DNA from 4 places in the Pseudarthrobacter phenanthrenivorans Sphe3 genome. Region 3 is predicted to be linked to each of the others. Evidence: predicted binding sites of a transcription regulator. Region 3 holds the regulator's gene; each other region holds the start of a gene.

The links. The regulator Rex, encoded in region 3, represses fermentation and respiration genes when NADH is low (regulators of the CRP and FNR family bind a similar motif). The targets are predictions, from matches to a motif close to CTTGTGAANNNNTTCACAAG.
Region 1: the regulator Rex is predicted to act here: its motif matches at 991-1,010, upstream of ASPHE3_RS03070 (queuosine precursor transporter).
Region 2: the regulator Rex is predicted to act here: its motif matches at 811-830, upstream of ASPHE3_RS11435 (glyceraldehyde-3-phosphate dehydrogenase).
Region 4: the regulator Rex is predicted to act here: its motif matches at 1,001-1,020, upstream of benA (benzoate 1,2-dioxygenase large subunit).

Annotation. Positions count from the first base shown of each region.
Region 1 covers NC_015145.1:633,502-635,698, forward strand. Annotated here, with positions in the region: gene ASPHE3_RS03060 (TIGR01777 family oxidoreductase) at 1-287, opposite strand, end outside; gene ASPHE3_RS03065 (TetR/AcrR family transcriptional regulator) at 322-978, opposite strand; gene ASPHE3_RS03070 (queuosine precursor transporter) at 1,166-1,909, shown strand; gene ASPHE3_RS03075 (dienelactone hydrolase family protein) at 1,982-2,197, opposite strand, start outside.
Region 2 covers NC_015145.1:2,460,680-2,462,876, reverse strand. Annotated here, with positions in the region: RNA gene rnpB (RNase P RNA component class A) at 1-200, shown strand, start outside; gene ASPHE3_RS11440 (TspO/MBR family protein) at 245-787, shown strand; gene ASPHE3_RS11435 (glyceraldehyde-3-phosphate dehydrogenase) at 1,046-2,197, shown strand, end outside.
Region 3 covers NC_015145.1:3,417,038-3,419,234, forward strand. Annotated here, with positions in the region: gene ASPHE3_RS15930 (heme-copper oxidase family protein) at 1-363, shown strand, start outside; gene ASPHE3_RS15935 (redox-sensing transcriptional repressor Rex) at 430-1,128, opposite strand; gene ASPHE3_RS15940 (glutaredoxin family protein) at 1,232-1,486, opposite strand; gene ASPHE3_RS15945 (HAD family hydrolase) at 1,611-2,197, shown strand, end outside.
Region 4 covers NC_015145.1:3,742,818-3,745,014, forward strand. Annotated here, with positions in the region: gene benA (benzoate 1,2-dioxygenase large subunit) at 1-905, opposite strand, end outside; gene catA (catechol 1,2-dioxygenase) at 1,237-2,121, shown strand.

The sequences.
Region 1 (2,197 bases), 1.5 Mb from region 3:
GTGGTGTCCACCCTGGAGTGGAGGATGGCGGCTTTGTTGCGCGCGTTGTAGCGGCAGGACACGGAGCGTCCGGCAAGGTTGATGAGGAGTTCGGCACCGGCCAGTACCCGGGTAAGGGCGGCGCCGTCGTCCCAGTTCGCCCACGCTTCGCCCGCTGCGGCGCTGCGCCTGCGGCTGCCCCGGCCAATGCTGCGCACCGTCCAGCCGTCAGCTTGGAAGCGGGCACGGAAGTATGTGCCGATGAAGCCGGACGCCCCTGCCAGCACCACTGTCCTCGTCCTGTCCATGGTTCCTTCACGGTTGTTGCCCGCTGTGCCGGCACTAGTCATTGATGGTCCTGCGCAGGCTGAGGGCCTCGTCCACGAGTTTGCCGGCTCCTGGCAGCCGCGCCATCGAGAGGACCCTGGCCAGCAGCGGGACGGCCCCGTCCACGAGTTTCCGGCTCCGCCGCTGTTCTTCCGAGCCGTCGTAAACCCAGAAAAGCGTCAGGCCCATGTATGCGAGCCAGAGCAACTCAGGCAGGGCGGGACGGAGCTTCGCGGGCGCCTGCGGGCGTGCCCCATCGAGTGCAGACCGGAAGATTGCCTGCGACGCCTCCCGTGCGGCTGCGGAATCCGCAGTGAACGGGTTGGCCGGGGAACTGGGCCGGATTGCGGTGGCCAGGAAATCGCCACCGAACCGGTGATAGGGCCCCATCACGTCCAGTCCTGTGTGCAGGACCGCCTTCAGTCGCCCTCCGAGGTCAGAGCTGTGCGCCATGGCCTCGGCGGCTTTGGCAGCGTGCTCCTGCTGGATCTGCAGGTACAGCTCCTGCACCAAGTCATCCTTGGAGGCGAAGTAGTAGTAGGCATTGCCCACAGAGATGCCGGCCTCGGCGGCTATGGCCCTCATGGTGGTCTTGGCGAAGCCAACCTCACGGAACATCCGCAGCGCAACGTCGGCTACCAGCCGGCGGGTCTGCTCACTCTTGACCGCCATTGAATCCCCCCGGATTTGAACATGTTCAGGAGAAGTATGGCACAACTGGACCTTGCCAGTTCGTCCGGCCCTGGCAGCGCCTGCCGGCGGTTTTCCGCTGCAGTGGGAGAATGGGCTGACAGTGCTAATACAGCCGGTCCTCCCGCTCCCCGGAGGCCGAGCGAACCACTACGGACGGACTTCCCCCATGGCATCAGCTCCAGGCCACAGCGCCCTGCCCCACACCCCTGCGACGCCGGGAGGCGCACGCTTCGCCTCGATCGGTTCCCCCTATTTCGGAATCATGCTGGCCATCATGGCCGTGGTGCTGATCCTGTCCAACATCGGTGCGTCCAAGGGTGTTGCCATTGGACCGATCATCACGGACGGCGGCTTCTTCCTCTTTCCGCTCGCCTACATCCTGGGCGACGTCATCAGCGAGGTGTACGGCTTCAAGGTGGCGCGCAAGGCCATCTTCACCACTTTCGGGCTGTCCGTTTTCGCGTCGCTGTGCTACTGGGTGATCATCGCCCTCCCGGGCTTTGATGATGAGTTCGGGACGTCCAAGCAGGCAGCCCTGGAGGGTGCCCTGGGCCCGGTGCCGCAGATCGTGCTGGCTTCGCTGCTGGCCTTCCTGGCCGGACAGACCATCAACTCGTGGATCCTGGTGCGCATGAAGGCCCGCTCCGGGGAAAAGTCCCTGTGGGCCCGGATCATGGGTTCCTCGGTGGCAGGGGAATTCGTGGATACGCTGATTTTCTGCAGCATTGCCGCCCCGGTCATCGGAATCGGAGACTTCGGCACGTTCCTGAACTACGTGGTGGTGGGCTTCGTGTACAAGACCCTCGTGGAGTTCATCCTGGTGCCGGTTACCACCCTGGTGATCCGTTGGGTGAAGAAACGGGAACCAAGCTACGGGGCCCCGAACGCTGCGGTGACGGACGCCGCATAGCCGCCGCCCGGCGTCGTACCCGCCAACTGCGGCGAAACCGCCGGAACGCTGCGTGCCCGCCGGGTGGCCGCGTCAGCCCTTGAGGGCACCGTCCAGCAGGGCGCGGAGCTCACGGAAGTGCCGTTCCGTGGCTTCGGGATTGAACGCCGAGGTGTCCGCCATCGAGTAGCCGTGCGGTGCCCCCGGGTACACCTGGTTGGAAGCCGTGAGTCCCGCAGCCTCCAGCGCAGCACCCAGCCGGGCTACGGCGTCGGGAGCCATACTGGGGTCGCGGTCGGCGTGGCCGAA
Region 2 (2,197 bases), 960 kb from region 3:
AGCTTCCCGGGTGACCGGGAAGGCTAGGTAAACCCCACCCGGAGCAAGGCCAGACAGGGCACGTTTGAGGGCTGCCCGCCTGAGTGCCCGGGTAGGCCGCTGGAGGGCGTCGGCAACGGCGCTCGTAGATGGATGGCCGCCGCTCCCTTGCCGGTAACGGCGGGGGAGAACAGAACCCGGCGTATCGGCTGTCCCATCCACCAGTCCGGTTTGACCTTGGAAGCTGTGTTGGGGATGCTGAACCGTGCCCGCAAATACTGACCCCCAGTCCGGCCCCGCAACAGCCGGATGGCAGCCCTCCGGCCGCGGCCGCCAGGCCGTTGCCCTGGCGGGGTTCCTTGCGCTCTCGCTGGCTGCCTGGGCCCTGGCATCGGTCCCCATCATCCTGCATTCCGGCGGGTGGTTCGCCGGCTCCACCAAAGCCCCCTGGATGCCGCCGGGGTGGATGTTCAGGTCAATGTGGATGCTGCTGTACGTGGGCGTAGCGGTTGCCGCCTGGCTTGTCTGGCGGAAGGGGGAACTGACCGGCAGCACCCTGGCCGGTTATCTGGCCCAGCTTGTCCTCAACGCCGCCTGGCCGCTGGCGTTTTTCGGCTTGTTTCCCGTCTTTGGTTCAGCGGCCCTCTGGGCGGCCTTCCTGGTAATCGCCGCACTGGCTGCCTCCCTTGCCTTCCTCACTTTGCGGTTCGGACCCGTCAGCCCGGCCGCAGGCCTGCTGATGCTGCCGTATCTGTCCTGGGTGGTTTTCTCCGGCAGCCTCAACCTCTACTCGGCCATCCACAACTGACGGCCCTGCGGGCGCGGGCTGCTGCTGTGAGTCATTTCACGTGCTACTGATCAGTTAGGCAGGGCCAGCCAACTTAGAATGGAAACCGGACGCAGGAGTTCTTCCGCCGGAGTTGCGTTCGCAGCCGGCGGTTTTTCTTTGCACGCGATCCAGGCGCCTGGGGGCCGACCCCTGCAGGCGCGGGTGCCCCTGCACAACATGTGGTGGCCGACATCCGTGTACGAGGACGTACACGGCTGAACCGAGGAAGGTATTTCTGTGAGCCAGACGTCAGATTCTTGTCTTGATACGTGGATGGGCCGGGAGGCCCTGGCTGAGGCCATGATTCCGGTGATCGGCCGGCTGTACCGCGAAAACAACGTGGTGACCAGCATCCATGGCCGGAGTTTGATCAACAAGTCCACCATGAACATCCTGAAGGCGCACCGTTTTGCGCGCCGGATGAGCAAGGACGAACTGCTCCTGGAGGAGACTGCCCCGCTGCTGAACACGCTGGCGCAGCTGGAGCTCGGTGCGGCGGCGATCGATATTGCCCGGCTGAACCAGAAGTTCAAGGAAGAAGGCAATGGCGCCACCCTTGAAGAATTCCTCCGTGCGGAACTCGCGGATGTGGTGGGCAAGCGTGGCGGCGATGACCGCACCAGCACTGATGTTGTGCTGTACGGCTTTGGCCGGATCGGCCGTCTCCTGGCCCGCCTCCTGATCGAAAAGGCCGGCGGGGGCCACGGCCTGCGGCTGCGCGCCATTGTGGTCCGCCGCGGCTCGGACAACGACCTCTCCAAGCGCGCCAGCCTCCTGCGCCGCGACTCGGTCCACGGTTCCTTCGAGGGCACCATCCGCATTGACGAGGAAGCCAACACCATCACCGCCAACGGTGTGCAGGTGCAGGTTATCTACTCGGACAACCCGGCCACGATCGACTACACCGCCTACGGCATCGCCAACGCCCTGGTGGTGGACAACACCGGCCGCTGGCGCGACGCGGAAGGACTCTCCCAGCACCTGCAGAGCAAGGGCGTGGCCCGGGTGCTGCTGACGGCCCCTGGCAAGGGCGAGCTTAAGAACATCGTCCACGGCATCAACCACGGCACCATCGAGGACACGGACCAGATCATCTCCGCCGCGTCCTGCACCACCAACGCCATCACCCCCGTGCTGAAGGCCATCAACGACAAATTCGGCGTCATCCACGGACACGTGGAGACCGTCCACTCCTTCACCAACGACCAGAACCTGATCGACAACTTCCACAAGGGCGACCGCCGCGGCCGCTCCGCAGCGCTGAACATGGTCATCACGGAGACCGGCGCCGCCAAGGCTGTTGCCAAGGCACTGCCCGAACTGCTGGGCAAGCTGACCGGCAGCTCCATCCGGGTCCCCACCCCGGACGTTTCCCTGGCCATCCTGAAC
Region 3 (2,197 bases):
ATGTTCCGCAATGCCTTTGAGCAGCAGGTTGAAGGTACCGGGGCCGGCGTCACCTACGAGGACATGAAGGGCGTCATCGCCGGCACACTGGTGGTGTTCGCCATCATCGGCCTGGCCCTGTACCTGCTGGTGGCCTTCTTCGTCCGCAAGGGCAAAAACTGGGCCCGCATCCTGGGCACCGTCTTCGCGGGGCTTTCCGTTTTCGGCCTCTTTGGCCCGCCCAGCCTTGCCACCATCGGAACGCTGCTGGGGATTGCCGCGATTGTGCTGCTCTACCTGCCAGCCGCCGCTCCCTATTTCCGGAAGCAGCAGCCGTTCGCCAACCCGTACGGCGGCGGCTTCGGCAACCCGTACGGCCGGTAACAGCAGCACGGACCAGCAGAAGTAACCACCCCTGCGGGCGTGGGCAACGGAACTGCCGCCAGGTACCTAGGCGGTCTGCTCCGGAGCCTGCGCCCGTTGTGCGTGGTAGGCCAGGATCTGCAACTCGGTAGCCATGTCCACTTTGCGGAGGTTGACTCCCTCCGGCACCTGGAGCATCACGGGGGCAAAACTGAGGATGCTGTGGACGCCGGCCGCCACCACGCGGTCACAGATATCCTGCGCCACGGCGGCCGGCAGGGCCAGCACCACCATGTTCGCCCCGGTCCGGTGCAGCACGGCTTCCATGTCCGCCACGTCGCTGACGCGCAGCCAGCCCACTTCGTTGCCCACCACCATCTGGTCCGCATCAAAGATGGCCACGACGTCGAACCCGCGGGATTCGAAGCCGCCGTACCGCGCCAGGGCCTTGCCCAGGTTGCCGGCGCCAACGATCGCCACTTTCCAGTCGTGGGTGAGGCCGAGGGCGGCGGCTATGTGCCGGCTCAGGTACTGCACCTCATAGCCCACACCGCGGGTGCCGTACGAACCCACGTGGGACAGGTCCTTGCGCAGGGTTGCGGAACTGACGCCGGAGGCCTCGGCCAGGGATTCGGAGGAGACGCGTTCCACGCCCTCGGCGAGGAGGGTATTAAGGGCACGCAGGTAGAGCGTCAGCCGGGCCACAGCAGCAGGTGGTATCTGCTTGGCCTCGGGGGCCGCCGGCAGGTCCGGGACAGCCTGGGGGGTTGAATCCAGCGAAGCCACCAGCCCCTCCCTCGCATCGCGTTGTGACTCCACTCTAGGGCCCCACCGGCGATGCCAACAAAGCAGATGACTCCGGCGTGCGCGCCATCACGGTGCTGCTCCCCTACTGCGCCATGGCCCGCTGGAGCACGCGCTCCAGCCGGGCTTCGTCGATCTTCCAGAAATCCCGCTGCACGCCATCCACCAGCACAACGGGGATTTCCTCCGCGTACCGGTCACGCAGTTCCGGTTGGTTGTCCACCAACTCTTCCGTCCACTCAAGTCCCAGGGACGCGGTAACCCGCCCCACGGCGTCGCGCGCCTCTTCACAAAGGTGGCAGTCTGCTTTGGTGATGAGGACAACGCGGGGTGTTGGCATGGCTTAACGGTAGCCCCGTTCGCCGTCCCCGGCGACGCCCGCGCCACTACACGGCGCCAGCCACTCCGCGCTGCAATGGACGATCCGCAGGGGAACGGACGGCGTATTGACTAGACTCGACTCCATGCCCGAGGAGAAATACGTCGCCGTAGTCACCAAGCCGGTTGCTGCGCCGCAGCCGGGCGAGGCGGCGTTCTTCGATGTGGACAACACCCTGATGCGCGGAGCCAGCCTCTTCCACGTTGCGCGCAAGATGCATCAGCGCGGCGCGTTCACCATGGCCCAGGCTGCCGGTTTCGCCTGGAAACAGTTCAAGTTCGTGGCGCGCGGCGAGAATATCGACGACGTCCATGCAGTGCGCGACTCCGCCCTGACCCTTGCCGCCGGGATCACTGTTGACGACGTCAAGGCCCTCGGTGAAGAGGTCTACGACGAGATGATCGCCTCCAGGATCTGGCCCGGGGCAAAGGCCCTGGCCGAGCAGCACCTCCGCGTTGGCCGGCGGGTCTGGCTGGTGACGGCAACCCCCATCGAGGTGGCCACGGTGATCTCGTCCAGGCTTGGACTCACCGGAGCCCTGGGGACGGTGGGCGAAATATCCGAGGGCATGTACACGGGCCGGCTGGTGGGAGACATCCTGCATGGCTCCGCCAAGGCTGTAGCTGTCCAGGGCATCGCGGACGCTGAGGACCTGGACCTTAGGCGCTGCTG
Region 4 (2,197 bases), 330 kb from region 3:
ATCATGAAGTTGGCCATCTCCTCGCCGTACTTCTGGACGAGCTCGTCGCGGCGGTCCCAGAGCGGGCGGTCCTCGGGGTTGGTCCATTCCTGCCACAGCAGCAGGTGGCCGTGGTCGTAGGAGTAGAAGCCGCCCTTGACCTTGCCCCATTTGCCGGCGTCCATGGCCTTGGTCTTGTTCGCGGAATCCCCGGCAGTGCGCCGGGCGGTGGTGGCAGCATAGTTCCAGTGCACCGCGGTGACGTGGTAGCCGTCTGCCCCGTTCTCTGCCTGGACCTTCCAGTTGCCGTCGTAGGTGTAGGTGGAGGATCCGCGGAGCACCTCGAGCCCTTCCGGGGACTGGTCCACAATCGAGTCGATCACCGTGGTGGCGTCGCCGAGGTGCTGCTCGAGCGGAAGCACGTCCGCCTTCAGTGAGCCAAAGAGGAAGCCGCGGTAGGACTCGAAGCGGGCAACCTTGGTGAGGTCGTGGGAGCCCTCTTTGTTGAAGGTCTCCGGGTAGCCGGCATTGCGGGAGTCCTTGACCTTCAGCAGCTCGCCCGAGTTCTTGAAGGTCCAGCCGTGGAACGGGCACGTGAATGTGGTCCGGTTGTCCGTCTTGCGGCGGCAGAGCATGGCGCCGCGGTGCGAACAGGCGTTGACGAGGCAGTTGAGGTTCCCGTCCTTGTCCCGGGTGATCATCACGGGAGTCCGGCCGATGTAGGTGGTGAAGTAGTCCCCCACGTTGGGGATCTGCGACTCGTGGGCCAGGTAGACCCAGTTGCCCTCGAAGATGTGCTTCATCTCCATCTCGAAGATGTCCTCGTCCGTGAAAATTTCCCGCTTGGCGCGGATGATTCCGTTTTCACGGTCGTCGATCACTGCGTCGGCAAGGACCTCGCGGGCATGGGTCAGGTTCTCGGTCATGGCGTGCTCCTCCATTGGAGATTGCTGGACGGATGGTCGGGAGGTCCGGACCGGGCAGCGGTGCTGTCGGTGGACGTTCCTGGTAATTCTTGCCGCTCGTGACTGTCCTCACATCAGGTAAATACCTAGGGTCTACCAAGGGTGTCTTTATGTCCTGATAATGACCGGAAAAGGGCAGAATCAATATTTGTAGCGTCCTGATAGCCGCCCTACGATGAGTGGGACATCACGCGATGCCGCGTTGCAGCAGAAACATCCTGCTCCCGGCGTTTCGCGGCGGCTGCAGGAGCCCTTCCTGTTCCGCATTCAAAGAGGAAAGGTGGACACCGCCATGACTGAGACCCAAACGGATACCCGGAAAGAGAACGAGGGCACGGCCGTTGAAGCCGGCTCGAAGGCTACGGAGCGCTTCACAGCTTCCGGCAAGCTCTCGCAGCTGGATGTGCCGAAGGAACGGGTGAGCCTCCTGGCCGGCGCATTGATCAAGGCCGCCAACGACATCGTGGTGGAGCACCAGGTCACCTACGAGGAGTACAACGCCCTCAAAGCCTGGCTGATCAAGGTGGGCACGGACGGCGAATGGCCGTTGTTCCTCGACGTGTGGCTGGAGCACACGGTGGAAGACGTCAACTCCCAGGACCGTCCCGGCACCAAGGGCACCATTGAAGGGCCGTACTACGTGCCGGGTTCGCCGGAACTCGCCACCCCGGCCACTGTTGAAATGCGCGACGACGAGGAGGGCACGCCGCTGCGTTTCACCGGCCGTTTCACCGGCACCGAGGGCAACCCCATCCAGGACGCCCAGGTGGAAATCTGGCACGCGGACGCCGCAGGGTTTTACTCCCAGTACGCACCGGGCCTGCCCGAATGGCTTTTCCGCGCCACCGTCAAGGCGGACCAGGACGGCCGCTTCGAGATCAACACCATGCGCCCCGCTCCGTACCAGATCCCCACGGACGGTGCCTGCGGCCAGCTGATCAATGCTGCGGGCTGGCACGCATGGCGCCCGGCCCACATCCACATCAAGGTTTCCGCGCCCGGCTACCAGCCCGTCACGCAGCAGCTCTACTTCCCGGGCGATCCCCACAACGCCGACGACATCGCATCGGCAGTCAAGCCTGAACTGATGCTGGACCCCCGTCCCCGCACGGATGGTGGAGCCGGCGAAGAAGTGGTCTATGACTACGTCCTCGCCAAGGAAGGACAAATTAAGTAGGAATTGCTGCTGAGACCGGTGCCGGGGCTTTGGCCCCGGCGCCGGAAGGCGCTCCGGGATCCAACGTCCCGGGGCG